DNA from 4 places in the Streptomyces sp. NPDC020379 genome. Region 2 is predicted to be linked to each of the others. Evidence: riboswitches for the same ligand, from Rfam matches in the RefSeq annotation. Region 2 holds a riboswitch; each other region holds the start of a gene.

The links. Region 2 has a riboswitch for cyclic di-AMP ahead of ACH427_RS12840 (peptidoglycan DD-metalloendopeptidase family protein). Riboswitches for the same ligand answer to the same signal wherever they lie in the genome.
Region 1: it holds a riboswitch for cyclic di-AMP, as region 2 does, so the genes downstream of both, ACH427_RS27050 (M23 family metallopeptidase) here and ACH427_RS12840 (peptidoglycan DD-metalloendopeptidase family protein) in region 2, are expected to answer to the same signal.
Region 3: it holds a riboswitch for cyclic di-AMP, as region 2 does, so the genes downstream of both, ACH427_RS16585 (transglycosylase family protein) here and ACH427_RS12840 (peptidoglycan DD-metalloendopeptidase family protein) in region 2, are expected to answer to the same signal.
Region 4: it holds a riboswitch for cyclic di-AMP, as region 2 does, so the genes downstream of both, ACH427_RS28740 (C40 family peptidase) here and ACH427_RS12840 (peptidoglycan DD-metalloendopeptidase family protein) in region 2, are expected to answer to the same signal.

What each region holds. Positions count from the first base shown of each region.
Region 1 is NZ_JBIRVR010000025.1:27,742-31,393, forward strand. It holds gene ACH427_RS27045 (GntR family transcriptional regulator) at 5-670, opposite strand; gene ACH427_RS27050 (M23 family metallopeptidase) at 950-1,753, opposite strand; cyclic di-AMP (ydaO/yuaA leader) riboswitch at 1,767-1,922, opposite strand; gene ACH427_RS27055 (M16 family metallopeptidase) at 2,183-3,550, opposite strand; gene ACH427_RS27060 (M16 family metallopeptidase) at 3,586-3,652, opposite strand, start outside.
Region 2 is NZ_JBIRVR010000008.1:24,996-28,647, forward strand. It holds gene ACH427_RS12835 (MFS transporter) at 1-996, opposite strand, end outside; gene ACH427_RS12840 (peptidoglycan DD-metalloendopeptidase family protein) at 1,287-2,561, opposite strand; cyclic di-AMP (ydaO/yuaA leader) riboswitch at 2,573-2,740, opposite strand.
Region 3 is NZ_JBIRVR010000011.1:91,545-95,196, forward strand. It holds gene ACH427_RS16575 (cytochrome P450) at 1-64, shown strand, start outside; gene ACH427_RS16580 (transglycosylase family protein) at 229-1,260, shown strand; cyclic di-AMP (ydaO/yuaA leader) riboswitch at 1,554-1,702, shown strand; gene ACH427_RS16585 (transglycosylase family protein) at 1,706-2,449, shown strand; gene eno (phosphopyruvate hydratase) at 2,908-3,652, shown strand, end outside.
Region 4 is NZ_JBIRVR010000029.1:35,255-38,906, forward strand. It holds gene ACH427_RS28725 (urease subunit alpha) at 1-97, opposite strand, end outside; gene ACH427_RS28730 (urease subunit beta) at 90-401, opposite strand; gene ACH427_RS28735 (urease subunit gamma) at 415-717, opposite strand; cyclic di-AMP (ydaO/yuaA leader) riboswitch at 1,493-1,690, shown strand; gene ACH427_RS28740 (C40 family peptidase) at 1,695-2,165, shown strand; gene ACH427_RS28745 (ATP-binding protein) at 2,248-2,688, opposite strand; gene ACH427_RS28750 (helix-turn-helix domain-containing protein) at 2,942-3,652, shown strand, end outside.

The DNA of each region.
Region 1 (3,652 bases), on a different contig from region 2:
GTTGTCAGGAGGGGGCGGCCGCGGTGCGCACCGATTGTTTCGGATTCCGCGCCCGGACCGGGCGGACGGGCCTGCGCAGCCGGTATTCACCCGGCACGCGGTCGGCGCGTGTCGCGGCGAGCGCCCGCGCACGGTCCGCGTCGCCCCGGGCGATCGCGTCGACGAGGGCACCGTGCGCCTCCCACGTGCGCACCGGCCGCAGGGGCGGCTCCGCCACGTACACCCAGGCGATCTTGAGCCGCAGCTGGGTGAGCAGCGCGGCGAGGCTGGGGCTGCCGGTGGCCTGGGCGAGCGTCTCGTCGAACCAGTCGTCCAGGGGCCGCAGTTCGCCGGTCCGGCCGGCCCGGGCGCGCTCCAGACCGAGTCTGACCAGCCCGCGGAGCACCTTGAGGTGGGCCTCGGTGCGGCGCTGCGCGGCGCGCGCGGCGCCCAGGGGTTCCAGCAGGGCCCGGACGTCGAGCAGGTCGGCGGCCTCGTGCTCGGTGGGTTCGGCGACGCAGGCGCCCGCGTGGCGGCGGGTGGTCACGAAGCCTTCGGAGGCGAGGGTGCGCAGGGCTTCGCGCACGGGTACGCGGGAGACGCCGTAGCGGCGGGCGAGCAGTTCCTCGATGAGCCTGCTGCCGGGCGGGAAGAAGCCGGAGACGATGTCGTCACGGATCGCGGTGCACACGGCCTGCGTGGGAATTCCGCGGCTGTCCGGCACCGGGTTGTCATAGCCGTTCACGTACGGCCCCGCATGGGTGAACCTCCGCATTGACCCCCGCGAAACGCGGCCGATTGACGCCTGTCGGGCGACTCTATTGCAGGCGCCGGGAATTTCCGATGGCGCCGGTGAAGTCATCGGTATGTTTTGGCCAACACGAAGGCCCCGGTCGGTGACCGGGGCCTGGTGACGGGGAACGCCGCGATACTCGGCGATACGGCGGTGAAAGCCGGGGGGCGTGGTGCGTCAGACGTTGACGCCGTGCGAGCGCAGGTACTCGACCGGGTCGATGTCGGAGCCGTACGCGGGGCCGGTACGGGCCTCGAAGTGCAGGTGCGGGCCGGTGACGTTGCCGGTGGCGCCGGAGAGGCCGATCTGCTGGCCCGGGGTGACCGTCTGGCCGACGCTGACGTCGATGGACGACAGGTGACCGTACTGCGTGTAGGTGCCGTCGCTGTGCTGGATGACGACGTTGTTGCCGTACGCGCCGCCCCAGCCCGCCTCGACGATGGTGCCCGCGCCCACGGCGTGCACCGAGGTGCCCGACTCGGCGTGGAAGTCGATGCCGGTGTGGCTGCCGGAGGACCACAGGCCGCTGGACGCCTTGTAGGCGGTGGAGACGTAGGAGCCGTCGATCGGCGCGACGTAGGCGTTGAGGCGCTTGCGCTCCTGCTCGCGGGCGGCGCGCTCCTGCTCCTTGCGCTCGGCGTCCAGCTTGCGCTGGGCCTCGTCGGCCTTCTGCTTGACCTCGGCGGCCTGCTTCTTGGCGGCGGCCTCGGCCTGCAGGCGGGCGGCGGTCTCGTCCGCGGAGCTGCGCTGGATCTCGGCCTGCTCGCCGACGCGGTCGGCCGTGTCGTCGCCGATGACGATGGCCTGGGTGAGGCCGGTGTCCTCGACGCGCGGGGCGTCGTCGGTGGCGGCGAGTGCCGGAGCGGCGAATCCCGCCATGACACCGGTGGCCGCGAGGGTGGCTATGCCCGCCGCGTTCGCCCCGGCGCGGACGGCGCGGCTCGGACGGCGGTGCTTACCGGTGGGACGAGTGAACGCCATGGGTACGGCTGATCCTTTCCTTCCTTCTCGCCTACCGGGTTAGCTGACGGGTTCGGAGCAGGAAGGTCTCCTACGGATCCCTCCGGAGAGGGGCCCGATTCACCCCAGGGACATGTGGGTCCCCGGCTCCCCTGGCTCGCGCCGTACGGGGACTCGGCGATGACTGTCCGGGGCCGCGGATGCGACTCACATCTGACGGGCAGCCGCCCTGACGCTAGACGCCGCCACTTTCGAACGGCAAACAGAAGCCCTAATTTGTGGCGTACGCCACAGCGGAGATGTGCAACCACTCCACTAAATCGGACATAAAGGAGGCGCGCGGGACCCGTGGGCCCCGCGCGCCTCCCGGGTGGCTGATGTCATCCGGCGTCAGACATCGGCCGCCGGACGCGACTCGGGGGTGAGCCGGATGTGAGCGGCCGTCAGGTGTCAGCCGCTGACGACGGTGACCTCGCCGATCCCGAGCGCCCTGACGGGCTCCTCGATCTCCGCGGCGTCACCGACGAGGACGGTCACGAGCCGGTCGACCGGGAAGGCGTTGACGACGGCGGCCGTCGCCTCCACGGTGCCGGTCCGCGCGAGGCGCTCGTACAGCCGCGCCTGGAAGTCGTCCGGCAGATACTGCTCGACCTGGTCGGCGAGGGTGCCCGCGACGGCCGCGGCGGTCTCGTACTTCAGCGGCGCGACACCGACCAGGTTCTGCACGGCGGTGTCCCGCTCGGCGTCCGTCAGGCCCTCGGCGGCGAGGGTGCGCAGCACCGTCCACAGGTCGTCCAGGGCGGGGCCGGTGGAGGCCGTGTCGACCGAGCCGCTGATGGCGAGCATGGCCGCGCCCGTGCCCTCCGGGGAGGAGCGCAGCACCTGGCCGAAGGACCGCACGCCGTAGGTGTAGCCCTTCTCCTCGCGCAGGACGCGGTCCAGGCGCGAGGTGAGGGTGCCGCCGAGGCAGTACGTGCCGAGCACCTGGGCGGGCCAGACGCGGTCGTGCCGGTCGGCGCCGATCCGGCCGATCAGCAGCTGGGTCTGGACGGCGCCGGGGCGGTCCACGATGACCACGCGGCCGGTGTCGTCCGCGGTGATCGGCGGCACCGGCCGGGGCTCCGCCACGGAGCCTGTCCAGGCGCCCAGGGAGTCGCCGAGCGCCTCGTCGAGATCGATGCCGGTGAAGTCGCCGACGACCACGGCGGTCGTGGTGGCGGGCCGGACGTGCGCCTCGTAGAAGGCGCGCACGGCGGCGGCGTCGATGCGCGCGACGGTCTCCTCGGTGCCCTGGCGGGGGCGCGACATGCGCGCCTCGGCCGGGAAGAGGTGCTTCGAGAGCGCCATGGCGGCACGGCGGGCGGGGTTGGCCAGCTCGTGCGGGATCTCGTCCAGGCGGTTGCCGACGAGCCGCTCGATCTCGCTGTCGGGGAACGCGGGGGCGCGCAGGGCGTCCGCGAGCAGGGCGAGGGCCTTGGCGAGCCGGGAAGCGGGCACCTCCAGGGAGACCCGGACGCCGGGGTGGTCGGCGTGCGCGTCGAGGGTGGCGCCACAGCGCTCCAGCTCGGCGGTGAACTCCTCGGCCGTGTGCTTGTCGGTGCCCTCCGACAGGGCGCGGGCCATGATGGTGGCGACCCCGTCGAGGCCCTCCGGCTCGGCGTCCAGCGGCGCCAGGAGGTTGATCTCGACGGCCACGATCTGCTGGCCGGGGCGGTGGCAGCGCAGCACGGTCAGGCCGTTGGGCAGGGTGCCGCGCTCGGGGGCCGGGAAGGCCCAGGGGGTCGCCTCGCCGGCCCGCGGCCGCGGGTGGAAGGTCATCGAAGGTCCTGCGGTGCCGGTGGCCACGGCGTCGCTCACTGGGCCGTCTCCTCGTCGTTCAGGTCGTGCTCGGCGTGCTCTTCGGCGGGGGCGGTGGGCTCG
Region 2 (3,652 bases):
GCCGAAGAGGAGCAGGCCGGACAGCAGATAGGTCGAGGAAATCATGACGCGTCGGCCGACGGTGTCGAAGAGGCGGCCGAGCAGGAGCGGACCGCAGAAGTTGCCCGCGGCGATGACCGCGAAGAAATAGCCGGTCCGGGAAGTGGAGACGCCGAAGAACGTGGTGAGAATGGCGCCGAAGCCGAAAGTGATCGCGTTGTAGAGAAACGCCTGGCCGATGAAGAGGGCGAGGCCGAGCACGGCACGTCGGCGGTACTGGCCGAACACCGTACGGGCGATTTCCCGGAAGGTGATCGCGGACCGCTGGTGAATGGTGATCTCACCTTCGGCGGGCGGCAGCTCGCGCCCCTTCTCCGCCGCGACGCGTTCCTCGATCGAGGTCACGAGTTCCTCGGCCTCGTCCCCTCGGCCGTGGATGAACAGCCAGCGCGGACTTTCCGGCACATGCCGCCGTACGAGCAGGATGACCAGGCCCAGGACCACCCCCAGCGCGAATGTCAGCCGCCACCCCACGTCCATCGGGAAGACGGCCGTGTCGAGCATCAGGATCGACAGCAGGGAACCGCCGACCGCGCCGATCCAGAAGCTGCCGTTGATGATGAGGTCGACCCGGCCGCGGTAGGCCGCGGGGATCAGCTCGTCGATGGCGGAATTGATGGCCGCGTACTCGCCTCCGATGCCGAATCCGGTCAGGAAGCGGAAGGCGAAGAACCACCAGGAGGAGAACGACAGGGCGGTCATCGCCGTCGCGGCCAGATAGACGGCGAGGGTGACGATGAACAGCTTCTTGCGGCCGAACCGGTCGGTGAGGCGGCCGAAGAAGAGCGCACCGGAGCACGCCCCCGCCACATAGAGGGCCGCGGCCAGGCCCGTGACCTCGCCCGACGTGACCGGCAGGCCGCTGCCCCGCTCGGAGAGGCGGCCGGCGATGTTGCCGACGACCGTGACCTCCAGGCCGTCCAGGATCCAGACCGTGCCGAGGCCGATCACCACCATCCAGTGCCAGCGGGACCAGGGGAGGCGGTCCAGACGGGCCGGTACGGAGGTGGTGATCGCGGCTGTCACAGCATCCGGGTGCCCTTGTTCGCGGCGGCTATGCGTGACGGCGGGTGGTTTGGCCACTGTCCCCGGGCTCCGGCGGCACCGGACCGGGGTCCGGTGCCGCCGTACGGGCTCGATCTCGGGCACCCGGGGCATGCGGCGGCCCTGGTCCCGTCCTCAAACGCCGGACGGGCCGGGAATCGCACACCCCAGCCCGTCCGTTCCCGCGCTCGCCGTCACCAGGGCTACGGCTCCAGGCCGCGCTCGCGCAGCCAGGGCAGCGGGTCGACCGGGGCCCCGCCGTCCGGGCGGATCTCCAGGTGGAGGTGCGGGCCGGTGACATTGCCGGTGGCGCCCACGCGGCCGATCACGTCGCCGCTGTTCACCTTGCCCGAGGTGACCACCATCGACGACAGGTGGCAGAACCAGACCTCCGTACCGTCGTCCAGCTTCAGCACGATGCGGTAGCCGTACGCGCCCGCCCACCCGGCGTGGGTGATCGTGCCGCTGCCGATCGCCTTGACGGGCGTGCCGGTCGGGGCGGCGAAGTCCTCGCCGGTGTGGTTCGCGGACCACATGTTGCCCGCCTGGCCGAAGCCGGCGGTCAGGGTGTACGAGCCGACGGGGAGGGTGTACGCGCCCGGGCTGTGCGCCGCGGGCGTGCGGGGCCCGGGGTCGGTGGGGTCGGCGGCGGCGTCCTCCGCGGCCGCCGGGCGGGCCTCGGCACGCGCCGCCTCGGCCTGCTCGGCCTCGGCCGCCTTCGCCGCCCTGTCCGCCTCGGCCGCTTCCGCCGCCTTCTTGGCCGCCGCCTCGGCCGCCTCGCGCTGTGCCGCCTCGCGCGTCCGGTCGTCGGCGGAGTTCTGCTGGTGCTCGGCCTGCTGGAGGATGCGGGCACGCAGGGCCTCGCCCGCGTTCGTGGTGCCCTGGGCCGCTTCCTCGGTGCTCAGGCCGGCCTGGGTGAGCGGCTGCTCGGCAGCGGGCGCGGCGGGCGCGGCCTGTTCCTCGTGCGTCTGACCGCCGCCGAGGAGGGAGCCGGCCAGGTCGGGTACCGATATCGGCGCCGCCGGGCGGTCCTGCGCACTCGCCATGCCGCCCGCGCCGACCGCCGCGATGACACCGACGCCGAGGACGGCGCCGCTGCGGGCCATCGTGCCGCCGCGCTGCTTGGCGACGCGGTGCCGGCCGCCGCTCCCGCCACGGGCCGGTACGGGGGCGGGGTGCGCGGCCTCGCCGACGACCGGCTCCGGCGCCGCCGGCTCAGGCACTGCCCAGTGCGGGACAGTCGGCTGGGGCGCTGCCGATCGCTGTGCGACCGGCTGAGGGGGCATCGGCTGAGAATCAGTGGTGAAGCCCCGCGCGGGAGTCGCGATCGCCGGGGTGCCGCTTCCCATGGCCGCCGTCTGCGGCGAGGGCGTCGCCATATGGGCGGTCATATACGCGGGCACGATCGGAAGTTCGGGTACGTAAGGCTCGTTCGACCCGTGCAGAGTGGGGTCGAGGGCAGGCTCGTTGAACGCCACGGGGGCGCACTCCTTTCCTTCCTTCTCGCCTACCGGGTTAGCTGTCGGGTTCGGAGCAGGAAGGTCTCCTACGAGCCGGGTGCGGCCCGATTCACCCCAGGGCGGGTGGTTCCCCGGTTCCCAGATGCTGCTGGTGTATCAGGTCTTGCTGTGCCCGCGGGATTCGGCGAAGGCGCACGGCGCCGCCTCTTGCGGCGGTGATGAGGACCGCACGTCGTTATCGAACGTTAATAGACAGACCGCGTGGTTTCCAAGCCGAAAGGCTGAATCGACCGGCTCCTTGGTCAGGACTTGGCGAGGAGACCGACTTCTTAATGTGGTCCTTATTCCGACGGAATGCGGAACGATCAAGATCCACTACTGCGCGTGCGGGCGGATTTCGGTGCCGCGTGCTCTCGGTACGCCGGTCGACGGCCGTACGCGCAGTCGGCCGTGCCGCAGCGGGCGTACCGGAAACGCCGGCGGCCCGGCGGGGGCGTTCGTCGCCGGGCCGGGCCGGGTCGCGAGCAGGGCCTTGTCGCCTGTGGTGCGGCTGTCCGCGCCCGAATGCCGGGTGTGTCGTTGACGAGGGTGTCCAGCGGCGCGTCAGGGCTTTGGAACTGCCGGCGTGTCAGACGCGCCCGCGGGTCGCAGAACACGCCAGGGGGCGCGTGCCCAGCCCCAGCGTGCGGGGCGGTCGGCCTGCGGCGCTTGTTCCCCTGCCCGCCCCTTCCCGGCTGCGTCTGATGTGCGGCTCCGCCGCGTGGGGGGGGGCGCTGCCCCAGACCGCGCAACACGCTTCGCGCGTCCTCAATCTCCCCCAGCTAACGCTGGGAGGTGCCCCCAACGGGCTGAATGCGAACCCTGAAGCGGACACGTCCCGCACTCGCCCTCCGGCGGGAGGGGGTGGGGCTGGAGGGTGGGGTTCTGGAACGCGGTGCGACATCACGGCACTCAATCCGCAAGACCCGCACCGCACCGCGTTCCAGGTCCCCAGCCCGGAAGACCCACCCCCGGCACCCACCACAAACCAGCCCGGCCGGCGCTTGAGGCCACCCCACCGAAAGCACAACGGACCCGCAGAAGACAACGGCGAACCCCACAACCAAGCC
Region 3 (3,652 bases), on a different contig from region 2:
CGGCGGGCTCATCATGCGCGGACTGCGCACCCTGCCGGTCGAGTTCGAGGCGCATGCCGGATGACCCTGCGTCAACCGGCGTGACCACCGCGTGACCCGCGCTACACCGGCTTGTGACTGAAGGGGCCGGTGGCTATGTTCGACCACCATATTCGCCGTCACACGAGAGGCCATCACATGCGCTCCGGGAACGGTCGACATCGTCGCCCCCGTCAGGTACCCGCCGTCGTGGTCGCAGCGGGGGTGACGGGGTCGGCCCTCGCCATGCCGCTGCTCGCGGCCACCGGCGCCGGCGCCGCCGACGCCCCCACGTGGGACCGCGTCGCCCAGTGCGAGAGCGGCGGGACGTGGAGCACCAACTCCGGCAACGGCTCCTACGGCGGGCTGCAGATGACCCAGGAGCTGTGGGAGCGGTACGGCGGCCGCGCGTACGCCCCGCGCCCCGACCTCGCCAGCCGTCAGCAGCAGATCGCCGTCGCCGAGGAGGTCCTGAACGCCGGTGCGAGCACCTGGCAGGCGTGCGGCTCCGCCGCGGGCCTCACCAAGGACGGCAAGGCCCCGGAAGTGACGCCCGGCAGCACCAAGGCGCCGACGCGCGACGCACCCGCGCCTGGTGCACCGGAGCGCACTCCCTCCGCACCCGCGACGGGCGGCTCCGCGCCGTCGGACTCCACCGCTTCCCCGGCTGCCCCGGCCTCACCGTCCGCAAACCCGGACGCGACGCCGGACGCGAAGCCTTCCTCCGGGACCCCTTCGCCCTCCACGAGCGACAAGCCCGAGAGCGGCAAGCACCGCAAGGACCCGGGCAGCCCGACGACCGGCCCGACGACCGGGCCCACGGGCGACCCCACCCAAATCCCCACGTCGGGCGCGCCGTCCACGCGGAAGCCGGCCGACCCGTCCACCGGCACGCCGGGATCCGCGGACTCCGCGTCCCCGCACGCGCCGTCCACCGGCGGCCCGGCGGAAGGCTCCGGTCCGGACTCCGGTCCCGCTTCCGGTCCGGGCTCGGGCAAGCACCGTGCCGAGCCGCCGCGTTCGGACGACGAGGGCCGCGCCTCGCGCGGCGGCGAAGACGCCCGTACGGACAGGCCCGCCGCCGGGGATTACACGGTGCGGCCGGGTGACAACCTGTCAGTCATCGCGGAGGCCCACTCCGTTAACGGTGGGTGGCAATCGCTGTACCAGCGGAACGAGAAAGTTGTCGGTTCCGATCCCGATTTGATACTTCCTGGTCAGCGGCTTGAGGTCGGCAAATAGACCGACAGTTCGGGGGGAATGTCCGTTCCAGTCGAAAGTGAGACATGGGTCTCGTTGAACTTCCGCGGAACGGCCCCCTCCAAAACTTGGCACACCCGCTCCCACCTGCGGAAATGCCAGGTTTCTATGGGTAACAAGAGGCAACTGTGGCTGGAAAGAGGGGTTTGAACCCGTCGGCCCGGAGTGCTTACCGTCATGACCGCTCGCCAAAGCGAGCACCACGGTCGCCACGCCGAATCCTGCCGGCGACCGGCGGAGTCGTCGCGCAAGCGCCGTAGGCAGGAGCGGGGGAACCAAGGTAGGCGCCGGAACGAATCCACCGGTCGGTGACCGGAGGATCCGGGACGGCTTGGGGTGAAGCCGAGTGTGCTCGCACACGAGGCCGGGCGAACTCACAGCCCGAACCCGACAGCTCACCTCGTAGGCGTCGGTGAGGAAACGACTCATGTCCAAGGGCAAGCACCGTCGTCCGTCCAAGGCCGTCCGCATCGTCACGCTCGCCGGTGTCACCGGCGCCGCGGTCGCGGCCCCGCTGATGATCGCGACCTCCGCGAACGCCGCCTCCGTCTCCACCTGGGACAAGGTCGCCCAGTGCGAGTCCGGCGGTAACTGGTCCATCAACACCGGCAACGGTTACTACGGCGGCCTGCAGTTCTCGCAGTCCTCCTGGAACGCCGCCGGCGGCCAGAGCTACGCCGACCGAGCCGACCACGCCAGCAAGTCCCAGCAGATCGCCGTCGCCGAGAAGCTCCTCGCCATGCAGGGCCCGGGCGCCTGGGGCTGCGCCGTGTCCGGCATGACCCCCGGTGGCTCGGGTGCCGGCGCGGACACCTCCGGCTCGGAGAAGGCCGACCGCGGCACCTCCACGAAGTCGCACGCCGACCGCAGCGAGCGCCAGGCCGCGCCGAAGAAGACCACCCCGAAGCACGCCGCTCCGCAGGCGCAGAGCTCCGACGAGGACGAGTCCGAGGCCGCCCCGGCCCCGAAGCAGACCGCGCCGAAGCACGCCGCCCCGAAGCCCGTGCAGAAGGGTGACGGCGAGTACCAGGTCAAGGAAGGCGACACCCTCGGCAAGATCGCCGACGCCAACAAGGTCAAGGGCGGCTGGGAGAAGCTCTACGACCTGAACAAGGACGTCGTCGCCAACGCCGATCTGATCTTCCCGGGCCAGCAGCTGCACCTCAGCTGATCCGGTGGGTGCGGCGGTTCTCACCGCCGCACCCGATCGCTCACAGCGACACCGCCCCGCTCCGCCGCGAACCCCGAGCCGCGCTGGAGCGGGGCTTCGCCGTTCGCTCCCGGAACTGGGGGCAAGCCCCCAGACCCCCCTGCAACACGGCTTCGCCGCGTTGTCCTCAAGCGCCGGACGGGCTGAATGGCGCACTCAGATCAGCCAAAACCAGCCCGTCCGGCGCTTGAGGACGCGGCCGCAGGCCGCTCCCGCCGCAGGCGGCAACGGACCGCACCCAGAAGACCAGAAGCGAGCCGCAGGCTTCACCGTTCAGCGAAACATTGCCGCCATTCGCCCCGTGATCATCGCGTTTGTGCCATTTTTCGGTCCATGAGGCGTCCCGACGGCAGAGCGACCCCCCGCCGCCCGTTAGGCTCGTGCTCGCAGAACTCCAGACACACACGAAGGAGACCCTCGTGCCGTCCATCGACGTCGTCGTAGCTCGCGAGATCCTCGACTCGCGAGGCAACCCCACGGTCGAGGTCGAGGTCGGCCTCGACGACGGCTCCACGGGCCGTGCCGCCGTGCCGTCCGGTGCCTCGACCGGTGCCTTCGAGGCCATCGAGCTCCGTGACGGTGACAAGAACCGTTACCTCGGCAAGGGCGTCGAGAAGGCCGTGCTGGCCGTCATCGAGCAGATCGGCCCGGAGCTCGTCGGCTACGACGCCACCGAGCAGCGCCTGATCGACCAGGCGATGTTCGACCTGGACGCCACCGACAACAAGGGCTCGCTCGGCGCCAACGCCATCCTCGGCGTCTCCCTCGCCGTCGCGCACGCCGCGTCCGAGGCATCCGACCTGCCGCTCTTCCGCTACCTGGGCGGCCCGAACGCGCACCTGCTGCCCGTTCCGATGATGAACATCCTCAACGGTGGGTCGCACGCCGACTCCAACGTGGACATCCAGGAGTTCATGATCGCCCCGATCGGCGCGGAGTCCTTCTCCGAGGCCCTGCGCTGGGGCGCCGAGGTCTACCACACCCTCAAGGCCGTGCTGAAGGCCAAGGGCCTGTCCACCGGCCTCGGCGACGAGGGCGGCTTCGCCCCGAACCTGGGCTCCAACCGCGAGGCCCTCGACCTCATCCTCGAGGCCGTCAAGCAGGCCGGCTACACCCCCGGCCAGGACATCGCGCTCGCGCTGGACGTCGCCGCCTCCGAGTTCT
Region 4 (3,652 bases), on a different contig from region 2:
CGATCTCGATCAGGAGGTCGGTGTCGGCGAGGCGGATGCGGTCCCCCGCCGTCGGGCCGAACAGATCGGCGTACGCGGCCCGGCTGAGCTCAGTCATCGAGCGGTCCTCCGCACTCGCCGCGCAGTCCCTCGACGATGCGCTTGCCGGCGATCGGCACCAGGCCGACCTCGACGGGGATGCCGGGCTCGAAGCGCACGGCGGTGCCCGCGGCGATGTCGAGCCGCTTGCCGCGGGCGGCGGCGCGGTCGAAGTCGAGGCCCGGGTTGGCCTCGGCGAAGTGGTAGTGCGAGCCGACCTGCACGGGCCGGTCGGCGGCGTTGAGCACGGTGAGCCGGGTGCGGTGGAGCCCCTGGTTGAGGGGTACGGGGTCGGCGGCGAGCAGGATCTCTCCGGGAATCATGGCGGTCTTCCCTTCAGCCGATGGGCTCGTGCACGGTGACGAGCTTGGTGCCGTCCGGGAAGGTGGCCTCCACCTGGACCTCGTGGATCATCTCGGGTATGCCGCTCATCACCTCGGCGCGGCTGAGCACCTTGCGCCCGGAGGACATGAGCTCGGCGACGGTCCGGCCGTCGCGGGCGCCTTCGAGGACGTGCACGGTGATCAGGGCCACCGCCTCGGGGTGGTTGAGGAGCACCCCACGGGCCCGGCGCTTCTCGGCTACGTCGGCGGCCACATGGAGAAGCAGGCGTTCCTGCTCATGCGGGGAGAGTTGCATGCGTCCACCTCACTGACGAACCGGTACCCCCAGCGAACCCAACGGGGGCACACAAGAGTTCTACACACCTTTGACCTGGGGTTCTTCATCGGACGACCAGGGATTGCAGATTAGAGCGGAAGCTTTTCCCACGTGTTAACTGACTCTTTGCGCATCCATGGCCAGAGGTGTCACAGGAGGCCGGAGGGGCCAGGGGGACGAAACCGGTGATCCGGGCGGGGCCTTCATGCCGCTGCCGTCTGCAACTACTGGATCTTCTGGGCCGGATCACTCCGCTCCACCCGCATGACACGTACGACGGGCTACGGGCGCCGCAGACCGCGCGCGTCGCCCGCGCCGGGCCCGGCGAAGCCCTCGCAGCCGCGTTCGAGGGCGGTGGGCGGGAGTTGCCCGGGAGCCGCCTGGCACGCCCGTTGCCGGTCCGGCCCGGGGCGCGTCGGCGCGTCCGGGGCGCGGTCCCGCTCACGCTCCCGCCCGCGCCCGTGCATCACGGGTCGGCGGGTGAATAAACACTGCTCCCCCAGACGCCGGACGGCGTCGTAGACGACGCGCGGTGATCGATGTCAACCGGGCACGCACGCCGCGCCGGAGCGGTGCCGCGGGCCCCCAGGCCAGGGGCTCAACAGGGCTTCGCCGAAACGGACAATCCCCGCCGTGTCCAGCGGAATTGCCCGGGAGTGAGCAGCCTCACATACCTCTGGTTCCACTCGGAATCCGTACCTGGGCTGCGCCAAGATCCGGTCGACGACAAGACCCCGCCATCCCGGCGGGGCGGTCCAGGCGGACGCCGAACCCCGCCGCTGCCTGGATGCCGGGTCGAACGAACGCACCGGTGGGGATGGAGGACCCGAGCACGGTGGGACGACCAAGAGTAGTGCGGTCGGCCCTTGGGGTGAAGCCGTTGACACGGCCGGGCATCTTCGCCTGCCCGAACCCGACAGGTCATCCTTCACAGGCGGCTGACGAAGGGTTGGCACATGGGCGCGCACAAACGTCCGTCAATGATGTCCAGGGCCGGCGCGGCCTCCGCGCTCACGCTCGCCGCCGTCGGCGCCACGGTGCTGGTGCCGGGCGGCGCGACGGGAGCCGAGGCATCGACCGTCGCCACCGACGCACTGCACATCGCGGCCTCGAAACAGGGTTCCCCCTATCAGTGGGGCGCGACCGGCCCTTACCGCTTCGACTGCTCGGGCCTGACCCTCTACTCCTTCAAGCGGGCCGGGAAGACCCTGCCCCGCACCGCCGCCGAGCAGTACAACCGGACCACCCATATCTCCCGCTCCGCCCGCGAAGCCGGTGACCTGGTGTTCTTCGTCTCCGGCCAGGGCATCTACCACGTGGGGATATACGCGGGCGGCGGCAGGATCTGGCACGCGCCCAAGACCGGAGCGGTGGTCCGCCTGGAGCGGATCTGGACGAACAACGTCCGCTACGGCCGGGTGAACTGACCCGTCGGCACACACAGCGGCAGGAGGCGGCCGCGATGCCGCACCGGGGCCCCGCACGCCGTGCGGGGCCCCGGTCCCGCCCTCACCGTTCGGCGCTGAGGGCGGGCACGGTCCAGGGCAGCGAGATCCATACGGTCTTGCCGCCGTCCGGGTTCGGGGTGAAGAAGACCCTTCCCCCGCGCTCCGCGGTGAGGCAGCGGATGATGACCAGGCCCCGCCCGTTGTCCTGCTGTACGGCGGCGGGCAGTCTGCGGGGGAGGCACGGGTGGCTGTCGGTGACCCCGATCCGCAACTGCCGGTCGAGGTCGAGCCGGACCTCGACGGTGAAGGTGGGCGACTGGCCGCGGGTGTGCTGCACGGCGTTGGTGGCGAGCTCGGAGACGATCAGCCGCACGGTCTCGGCGGCGTCCGTGCCACCCGGCAGCCCCCAGTCCGCGAGCACGCCGGCCACATAGCGGCGCGCGGTGGAGACCGAGGCGGGGGCGCTCGGCAGGGTGACGGTGGCTTCTTGGTGATCTGCCATGGCGCTGTCCCTTTCCCGCCGGGAGCGGACTCCGACGCAATGCGTCGTGAAGTCGAGAGCACTTCCGGACGGCTCTGCGCGACAGCCTGCCACCGGAAATGGGGGTGATGCGGGCGATCCTCCAGCATCTGCATATATCTGTCGCTCGAAGCGGTGAACTCTACGACGAGAGACCGGATTCCGACGGCACACTGGTCTATTGACGAGAAACACCACGTTCATCACGGGGTTCATCACAGGCGGAGGCAGGGCTATGCGAAACGGACCCGCGGTGCGCCGCCGCAAACTCGGCGGCGAGCTGCGCCGCCAGCGCGAACTCGCCGGACTGACCAGCCTGGAGGCCGCACACGCGGTGGGCTGGCACCAGTCGAAGGTCAGCCGCATCGAGACCGGCAGCAGTGGCGTGAAGTCCTCGGACGTCGCGCTGCTGCTGGACGCGTACGGGGTGTCGGACCCCGAACTGCGCGCGCTGCTGGGAGCGCTGTGCGGCGCTGGCACCGCCGATGCGGAGGGTGCCCGCCGGGGCTGGTGGTACGCCTACCGCAATCTGCTGCCCCCGGCGTATCTCGACTTCATCAGCCTGGAATCGGAGGCGTCGCGGTTACGCACCCTGGAGACGACGGTCGTGCCGGGCCTCCTCCAGACTCCCGCCTATGCCCGCGCGGTGACCCGTGCGGCGCTCAACGACCCGCCGCCGGAGCAGGTGGAGAAGCTGGTGCGGGTGCGCATGGCACGGCAGTCGGTGCTGGGCGGCGACAGCCCGCTGGAGCTGTGCGCCGTGCTGGACGAGGCGGTGCTCCGCCACGAGGTGGGCGGGCGGGAGGTCATGGCCGGGCAACTGCGACACCTGGTGGAAACGGGTGCACAGCGTCATGTGCGGCTGCATGTACTGCCGTTCTCCAGGAGCTGCCATATTGGCATCACCGGACCTTTTGTTATTTTCTCATTTCCGCGCATTGCTGAT